One region of the Candidatus Sulfurimonas marisnigri genome, then DNA from elsewhere that is predicted to be linked to it. Evidence: riboswitches for the same ligand, from Rfam matches in the RefSeq annotation. Region 1 holds a riboswitch; the other holds the start of a gene.
What was found. Region 1 has a riboswitch for cyclic di-GMP ahead of HUE87_RS10505 (hypothetical protein). Riboswitches for the same ligand answer to the same signal wherever they lie in the genome.
Positions count from the first base shown of each region.

Region 2: it holds a riboswitch for cyclic di-GMP, as region 1 does, so the genes downstream of both, HUE87_RS05805 (hypothetical protein) here and HUE87_RS10505 (hypothetical protein) in region 1, are expected to answer to the same signal.

Region 1 covers NZ_CP054493.1:2,074,635-2,079,656, forward strand. Annotated here, with positions in the region: gene HUE87_RS10485 (DoxX family protein) at 1-321, opposite strand, end outside; gene HUE87_RS10490 (mechanosensitive ion channel family protein) at 318-1,145, opposite strand; gene HUE87_RS10495 (hypothetical protein) at 1,155-1,373, opposite strand; gene HUE87_RS10500 (DEAD/DEAH box helicase) at 1,551-3,152, shown strand; gene HUE87_RS10505 (hypothetical protein) at 3,205-3,459, opposite strand; cyclic di-GMP riboswitch class I at 3,584-3,658, opposite strand; gene HUE87_RS10510 (HIT domain-containing protein) at 3,746-4,111, shown strand; gene HUE87_RS10515 (beta-ketoacyl-ACP synthase III) at 4,251-5,022, opposite strand, start outside.
Region 2 covers NZ_CP054493.1:1,153,622-1,158,643, forward strand. Annotated here, with positions in the region: gene HUE87_RS05800 (D-alanine--D-alanine ligase family protein) at 1-748, opposite strand, end outside; gene HUE87_RS05805 (hypothetical protein) at 1,031-2,554, opposite strand; cyclic di-GMP riboswitch class I at 2,614-2,694, opposite strand; gene HUE87_RS05810 (TonB-dependent receptor plug domain-containing protein) at 2,789-4,657, shown strand; gene HUE87_RS05815 (hypothetical protein) at 4,658-5,022, shown strand, end outside.

The DNA.
Region 1 (5,022 bases):
ATATAAAAATGGCAATTCAATTACTGGTGCCCCATGCTTACCTAATTCAAATATAGAGTTATAATAAGCTAAAAAGATTGCCATAATCATATTAAACGCCAACAGAACTGAGGCAACCCTAGAGTAAAATCCCATTATAATTAAAATTGGAAGAGCAAGTTCCCCAATATAAACTCCGTAAGCAAAAAATTCAGGTAATCCTGCGTTTACAACTAATTGCTTAACACCCTTTATTCCGTTAATAATCTTCTCAAAACCGTGAAAAAGTATCATTAAACCAAGGGTTAATCTTAAAATAAGTTTTGCTATATCATTCATCATTTCTTCTCTCCTACCATATGAATCTCTCTTTTTGGAAATGGTATCGTTATCTTAGCCTCATTGAAAGCCTCTAAAACTTTTAGGTTTACATCATATTGTGTTTTAAAATAACTGTTCGTTACAACCCAGTATCTATATCCAATATTTACAGAATTATCTGCAAATTTTTCTACCCCTACAATTGGTTCATTTTCATTTGAGACATCTTCACATGTAGATAGCACAGCTTTAATAAGTTGCACCACACTATGAACATCGCTATTATAAGAGACACCAACGCTTCCCTCAACTATGCGGTATGCATATGAGTTTACTAAAACATCACCTATCATATATTTATTTGGTATCGTTATCTGCTCTTTATCTTCATTAATTAAAACAGTATACGCCAACTTAATCTCTTGTACTTCTCCATAAATATCATGAACTCTTATAGTATCACCAATTTTAAAAGGCTTAGTTGCGATAAGAACTATGCCTGCTGCAAAGTTAGACACACTCCCCTGAAGGGCTAAACCAGCAGTTAAAGATATTGCACCAAGAGCCGCAATAAATGGAGCTATGGAAATGCCGAGCTTTCCAAGTGCTAAAATAGCCATCATCGCAACTATAAGAAATCTTACTAAGTTAGCTATAAACCCACTTATTGTCTCATCTATTGTAGTTTTTAATAGTAGTTTTAAAACATACTTATGGATATATTTTGAGGCTACGACACCTATCACTAAGATAATAATCGCACCAATTATTTGAAAACTATAGTTAGTTATAAATTCTATTACTATATTATAAAATTGTCCAACCTCTTCAAGCTCTTTTTCCATATTTTACCTCTACTTTTTCTCTCTAAACTTACAACTTCCAACACTAATTGTTTTGCCTGTTTTAATAGCTTCTTTTACATATGCAAGTGCCCCCTTAGGATCAGCATCACCTATCTCTTCTTCTATTATTCGAAGTAACTCAGCCTCATTAGTTATTGCCCACATCTTTTCATATGTATATTGTGTCTCTATTTTCATATTAGTATCATATCTAAAAAATAAATTCATTACTACATCTATCGGCAATATCTTCATTTTCTACACAGTGTAAACTTAACTAATTTTAAATATACAATCTTTAAATATAAAACACATAATATTTGGGTATAATTCGCCAAATAGTTTAGGGGAAGGTGCATTGCCAAATGAGGCAATCTTGTATCAGCTCCTATTTAAAGGATAACGATGCAAGAAAATGCACAAACAGTAGAACAAACTAATGAAGAGCCAACAATCACATTTGATGATTTAGGTTTAAACAAAGATATACTTAGAGCAGTTAAAGACGCAGGTTTTACAGTTCCAAGCCCTATTCAAGCATCAGCAATACCATTCGTATTAGCTGGTCGTGACATAGTTGGTCAAGCACACACTGGTACTGGTAAAACAGCAGCTTTTGGTCTTCCGGCACTAAACAATATTGATCCTAAAAATGGTGTTGGTATACTAATTATCACTCCAACTCGTGAACTTGCTACTCAAGTTAGTGATGAGATGTTTAAGTATGGTAGAAATATAGGCGCTAGAACAGTAACTGTTTATGGCGGTAGCTCTTATAATAGACAAATTGACCTTATTGAAAGAGGTGCAGCAGTTGTTGTTGCAACTCCAGGTCGTCTTTTAGACATACTTAAAAAGAATTTACTTAAAGATTTCGCTCCTAGTATCGTTGTACTTGACGAAGCGGATGAGATGCTTGATATGGGATTTTTAGATGATATTAATGAAATATTCTCTTACCTTCCAACAAATCGTCAAACACTTCTTTTCTCTGCAACTATGCCTAAGCCTATTAGGCTTCTAGCTGAGAGAATATTAGACAATCCAGAGTTCATCTCTATTACTAAAGGTGAAACTACAAACACAGATATTGAGCAAGAATACTATGTAATCGAAGAGTCTGAAAGAGATGATGCTATCATCCGTCTAATGGATGCTGAAGAGACTAAAAAATGTGTAGTGTTTTGTAGAACAAAAAGCGAAGTAGATCGTCTTTCAAATGTTCTTTCAAATGCTGGATACTTAGCTAATGGTCTTCATGGAGATATGGAGCAACGCCAACGTGAGACTGTAATCAAAGGTTTCAAACAAAATTCAGTAAAAGTACTTGTTGCTACTGATGTAGCCGCTCGTGGTATACATGTAGATAATATCTCTCATGTTTTCAACTACCATATTCCTTTTGACCCTGAGTCTTATGTTCACCGTATTGGTAGAACTGGTCGTGCGGGAACTAAAGGTAAAGCTATTACACTTTTAACTCCTCTAGAGTTTAAAGAACTACAAAGAATAAAAGCAAAAGTTGGAACTACAATGACTCATGCATTTGTTCCAAGTAAAAATGATTTAAGAGCTTTAAACTTAAAATCAATAGTAAAAACAATTGAAGACCAACACATCTATGATGAAGCTCATCAAATTCTTGACATGTTAAAAGAAGATATAGACGAAGCTACTATTATGTTTAAACTAGTTTCAATGATTCTTGATAGACAGGCAGTTAAAGGTCCAAATACTATCGGTATCCCTGCTGATAAGTTAGCTGCTATTTTAGAGCGTGCTGCTAATAGAAATGATAGCAGAGGTGGCCGTGGTGGTTACAAAGGAAATAGAAATCGTTCAGGTGGCGGTGGAGATAGAAATCGTAGCGGTAGCGGTGACAGAAATCGTTCAGGTGGCGGCGGTGGATACCGTGGTGGAAACTCTAGTGGTGGAAGTTCTGCTGGCGGCGGAGACAGAAGTCGTTCTGGTGGCGGTGATAGAAACCGTAACAGAACTAGAGACTAAATTGTATGCACATGTAGAACTCTTTGTTTTACATGTACAAATATAAAAAAGCCTAAAAGCTATAATTCATCCAAAAAACAACTCTGTTAATCAAGCTACTATTTTTTTCATTCCTATTCTCAAGTTCTAATAAACTATTAGAGATATTAACCTTAAACACAAAGTTGCCAAAACTTATTGGCTTTATATCAATAAAATCATTAGAAAAAACATCTAAAACAAACTCATCCTGTTTAAGAGTTTCAGATGAAGCTCCTAAGGGACTAAACATAAAAAATGTCATAATGACAAATATTACAGTTTTCATGACCTTCCTCCATACAAATAAGTATAATGTCAGAACATAAAAGTATATATAGCACACACCATGCTAATAACGCTTACACTTATAAAGAAATTTTGATAGATAAAGGAAAATGAGGTGTAAATACCTAGGCAGTCTGGCGATCTATAAAAGACCCATAACTTTCCGTGCTTGCTTCGCAACAAGGTTGGCTTTTTCTAATATTTATCAATACTATAATTATACCCACTTTTATGTTTTTTATTCTTAAGAACAGTAATTGCTAGCTTCAACAAAGAAAGGACTAATAATGATTATCTATGAAGAGAGTGAGCTATATATTGAGAAAGAGCCAAGTGAAATACCTTGGCTTAAAATATTTACAAAAGAAGCCTACAAAGAGTTAGGTGATGTTCCAAAAAGTTTGAGAACAAGACTTTGGGAAGTATATGACATAGTAGAGTACGAAATGAAGGATTACTACAGACCTACTAAAATAAATATGGCATCCTTTGCAAATATGCTTCCAAGAGTTCATATACATGTGATGGCTAGATTTAAAGATGATAGTCACTTTCCTAATCCTATATGGGGAGAAAAATTACGAGAAAGTGATTTAAAGCTTCCAGATGAAAAAGAGTTTTATAAAAGAGTTAAGAAAGCTTTGGAAAATTAAAGAACAAACGTATTAATTTTAAATTGTTAAAATTTTCAATTTTGCTATAGTTCAAGGCGAAGTTTAGTTTTGTTGAGGAGCTCGCTTGTGTGAGTGACGAAATAAAGCTAAATTTCAACGAAGAAATTTAGTAAAAGTTTTATTTTAACGGGCTAAAAGGGACTAGAGCGCTTCCCCAAGTCAATCCCCCACCAAAAGCATCTAAAAGCATCAGTTCACCTTTTTTAAGTGTTCCTTGCTCATATATATCATTTATAGCCATTGGTATTGAAGCACCAGAAGTATTTCCATATTTTTCTACAGTAAGTACAACTTGCTCATCTTTTAGCTTAAGAGCATCACCAACTGCCTTAATAATTCTGTAGTTAGCCTGATGTGGCACAAAATGCTTTATTTGTGAACTTTGAATATTGTTCTCTTGTAAAATTTCAACAACATCTTTTGTAAGAGTTCGAACTGCAACTTTAAAAGTTTCATTTCCCTTCATTTGCATAAAACAACTTGAGGCCTCTTGACTTAAAGAGTCGTGAGTAGAGCCACTTCCACCATTAGGAGTCATAAGTAAATCTGCATATGCTCCATCTGAACCCGTATGAACATCTATAATTGCTTCATCTTTATTTTCAGTTGCTGATATAACTGCAGCACCAGCACCGTCCCCAAAAAGAATACATGTACTTCTATCAGTATAGTCTGTAATAGCTGATAATTTTTCTGCACCGATTATAAGAATATTTTTTTTCATCCCCGATTCAATAAATGCTTTGGCAATTGAGAGAATGTATACAAAACCTGTACAGGCTGCAGAGATATCAAATGAAGTTACATTACCAAGTCCAAGCTTAGTTGCAATTATAGTAGCTGTTGAAGGCATACAGAAGTAATCTGGAGAGATAGTAGCACAAATAACC
Region 2 (5,022 bases), 920 kb from region 1:
AGTCTCTTGCTCCAAGGTCCATAAAAGCATTAACAGCAATATTTTTAACCCTATTTATAAGCTCAGAATCTTGAGTTTTTTTGAACTCCTCTTTGTTCTCAATTCGTGTTTTTAATCCAAGAATTTTAATTCCATTTTGTGATTTGGTAGGGATAACTTCAATTGTACTAACTAGTAAATCACCATCTTTTGTTTTAAGAAGGGCAACTGTAAACTCTTGACTTTCAAGATACTCTTCAACTAAAACAGGCTCATTGTATGTGTTATATAATGATAAAACCTTACTCTCAAACTGTGCATAATTTGTAACGTACGATAAATCGTCAATTCCATTGCCGTTTGCAGAACTATTTGGTTTGATAAATAGAGGGTATCTAATTGGTATCTTGTTGTCATTTACATACTCACCAGGAGTTGCTGTAAAATAATTTGCTGTATTATGACCTTGCTCTTTTAAGTAAGATTTGGTTAACACCTTGTCAGAGTTATATTTTAATGCTTCTTTTGTTGAGCCTGAAAAATTTATACTGTTTAATTCAAAGTATTCAGATAGGCAAATGTTTTCTTCATTTTCAATTAATATATCTTTTTGAGACAAAATCACTAAGTCCGGTTTTCTTAGTACAACTTCATCTAAATTTGATTTATTTAAACATATACTCAGCCTAACTGCGTGACCAATCTCTTCAATTGATTTAACAATGTCATTACATGTGCTTGTGTCTGTCGTTATAATTTCTATATTCATTGTTGCTAACTCTCTTTATGGTTAAAGATGATTATTACTTTGGAGGGTATCCAGCTATAAGGTCATCGCATCTATCAGATTTTCTCGATATTAGAGTAAACCACATTTAAAAGTATTTTAGTGCGTCTTAGTTGGGGATTTTAATCATAAAAAAATGAAAAGTCCATATTAGAAAAACAGAAATATCACCTGTTTACATCCAAAAAAGGAGTTTGTTTAGTCAAATAAGAATGCGATTATACAGTTTTACTGCTTAATATACAGGGCGGTCTTAAAGCTAGATTATTTAACTTTACCTAAGAGTATTTTCTTTGATGTCAATGCTTTTACTAGTGCATTTTGTATTGACATATATGAATCCTGATTTTGAATCAATATTTTTTTGTCTCTATTTTCTTCTCTTTTTAAAGAATCAATTTCTCTCTTTATATCTGCGTAGTTAGCTACTACACTTGAATCAATAAGCTTTGAAGACAACACGGCTTTTTGTTCTTTTTGATGTAACAAATTTCTTTTTATTGAGACTATGTCATTTTTTAATGTTTTTCTCTCGTTTTCATCTTTTGATGAACTTAAAGTATCTATATATGAGTCTAATTTTTTTGTATCATAGTTAGCTTCTTGTGATAACTTATCTATCTCTCTTTTCAATCCATTGTTATACTCTAAAGGTGAAATTCCACCAATATATAAACCAGAGATGTCATTATTTAAATCATTTACTTTTTCATATATATTATCTATAGATATTTTTGCTTTAATATAAACTCTAACAATAGACATTATGGATGTAATATTCCATCTCATCCCATTTTCTGCTTCCATACGTGGAACTTTATATTTAATTCCATCAAGAACAACTACATCTAATGAATAATACTTTAAAAATTCTATCATGTTCTTATTTGATGATCCAACTTCTTCTAGTATAATGTCTGCTATATATCCAAATACCTCTTTGAAATGTATTCTAAATATATAGCCTGCAAACCCTTTAAAAAATTCATTATTGTTGTCAAATAAATTAGTTAATTGCTCTATTATAATTGATTGTATTAAAGAAAATGCATTTTTTTCGTAAGCTATATTATCTATGTTCTTAACTAAAAAATATGTATCAACAAATTCTTCTGCTGTGAAATAAAAAAAATCTTTATTATCTTGCTGTGAAAAAATCTCATCATTGAACGATTTTAGTTTATCCTCATCAATCCCATTGTACCTATTTGCAACAGTATTTTTTTGATTATCAGCAACTTCCTCTATTAGGAATCCGTCTAATAATTTTATAATTATTTGATTGCTTCTAATGATTATAATATCACTTTCCTCAAGTTCAAAAGCATGTCTTACGGCAAATCTAATCAATTCTTTTTTATTTATATCCTCATTGTTTATGTTTCTTACAAAACTATATATTTTATTTTTTACATCTTCTGGGATAGAAATTAAACCTTCTATGCCTTTGTAATCATACTCTATTAGATCTTCGTAAGATTCAATAATATTAATAATCGCATCCAGGTTTATACTATCTTTAGGCTCAGTTTTATATTCAAAAACTTTTATCCGTATTGTATTTTCTGTTAGCTTTAATAATGGGTACCCAATAGGCTCAAAATACTCTTTAAAAGCACGTTTGATGTTTAGTAGATTTTCGCTGTTTGATAGGAAGTTTTTCGGATAATTTTTATTTAAATATAAAAAAAAATTTTCATTGTCCAAATCATCCCATTTAAAGTCAATTGATGGTTTTGGTAAATTTGTTTTTAAATAAGTATTTAACTCTGAAGCTATATTCTTCATTTTATTCCAATAATAACATAATTATGAAGTATACAACCACTAAATTAAACAGTAGAAGTATATGCAACCCGACCATCTTTTAGTAAAAAAGACTCGTGATTTTCCGTCCTTACTTCACAATAAGTTTGGCTTTTTTTTAATATACCTATTGTACAGTATAATGTTTTAATTTATAATTAATATAATTTTGAAGTTCATTTATGTTAAAATTTTATAAAAAATAAAAGGTGAATAATGAAATTAATATTTTTATTATTATTAGCTGTTGGATTGCTCCATTCAGAAGAGCTGGGCGATTTATTAGGCACTTATACACACAATAGTGATCTTTCAAATAAGACAAAACTTGAAAGCGGCGGGGCTGTAACTATCTTTACTAGAAAAGATTTAGACATTATGCAGGCTCACAGTCTCAAAGATATCTTAAAGTCACACCCTATAGTAAGATACAAAGAGAGTCGTGGCGGAATTGCAGATATGTTTTATAGAGGCTCCTCCGCATTTTTTTCAAGCAGTACTATACGTTTGTATATAGATAATCAAGAACTTGTTTCATCAACATTTGGAAGCGGTTTTACAGCTGCTAACAGTATTGACCTAGATTTTATAGACCATGTAGAAATTTATACACGCTCACCATCGTATGAGTTTTCTACAGAACCAACATATATCTTAATTAAGCTATATTCAAAAACGGCCGAGCGTGACAGTGGTGGGAAGTTAAATCTTAATTATGGAAGCCGTGGATTTAATCAAGAATCTGCATATTATGCAGATGAGCTCAAAGATTACTCTTATGTTGCATATGTATCTAGAAGTGATGATAAAAGAAAAAAGTATTTCAGTCACAATATTCCAATTAAACGTGATTCTGAAACTTATTCACTTTTTAGTTCCATACATTCCAAGAACAATAAGCTCCAAGTTATGGCGGGGACATCAGACCTTGATACATCAATAGCCAGAAGCCCTTTAGCTACTTATGATATCTCAACAGGTCACTATGACTATTTTAACATAGGGTACGAAACAACATACTTTAAAAATTTATGTATCTCTGTAAATCATCAATATACACATATCTCTGGAAAAAACAAAGAAGCAGCTGGTTTTGAATCGCCTTACTCTCCAGAGCTTGATTTTGATAGAGAAGAGGGTGTTTCTACAGCAGAGATAAAGTACACAGGTGAATCAGAGTATAACCGTCTAATTATAGGTGCAAAGCTTCGCTATAAAACCTTTGAGATGATAGAAGCTAAAGTGGATGGTGTTTTAAGTTCCAAGGATGATTATAATAGACAAGCCGTAAGTACAATTTTCTTAGAAGATAGACACAGCATATCAAATAACAATATTATAAGCATTGCTGCTCAGTATGCCTTAGTGAATAACAATGGAGGAATTGAAAATGAAGATCTTTTTCAATTTCGTATAAATCACACATATATTCATGATAATTTTATTTTTAAATCATTTGCGTATAGAGTGGAGTCATTGGTTGAACCTTATATATATGTAGATTTTCCATTTACTAAACGTCCTCTTGATAATCAAGTTTTAAATGCGATTAGCGAGGAGATAAAATATATTAATGGTAAAAATGAAATAGAGTTAGTTGCTACCTATGGTGTTACTAAGAATTTATTTGTACAACCCCCCTTTGTAGTAAATCCAACAGGAGCTTTTACCAATAGCAAAGAGAACGTAAAAAATATATCTGCTTTTTTGGAGTATACTTATAATTTTGACATAGACAATAAACTTGTCTCAAATGTTTCATATGCAGATATAAGAAACTTCAACAATAAATCTATTGCTGCTTTTGTCCGCTCACTAAATAGAGTTGGAAAGTTTGATATTTTTAATGAGGTTATCTTTAATCGTAACAATATTGACGATACTAATCATTATGATTATAGTGCAGGGATCAAGTATAGCTATACGAATGATTTGATAATTTCTTTAAAAGGTGAAAATATTTTTAATAAGGGTTACGAAGATAGTTATTATAGAGTTGATCCAAACACATTTTTACAAGAAGAACCTATAAATATATCTCCTGTAGAACAACGCTTTTTTGTTAGCATGGAGTATATGTTTTAAATGAAATTTATTCTGTTTGTACTATTGGCACTTGAGCTGTTTGCTTTTGATACTGCTACTGCCTCTAAAATATTTGATAAAATATTTTTGGCAATGGTAGATAAGGACAATATTAGTGTTTATACAGTTAACAACAAATACAAAGAGGTTGTTTTAGCCTCATCAAATCTATACATATCGAGTGAAGTTGAGAGCGCTGATATTATTTTAGTTGATTCACTTGAAGAAATTCCTAAAAACAGTGAAGGTTTACTACTTTTTACAACATCACATGTAGTATACAAGGTTAATAAAGATTCGGTTGGTGCTTTTTACTGGGATAGAGGGCATATTAAAATTGAGTTTTCAAGAGTAAGGCTGCATAA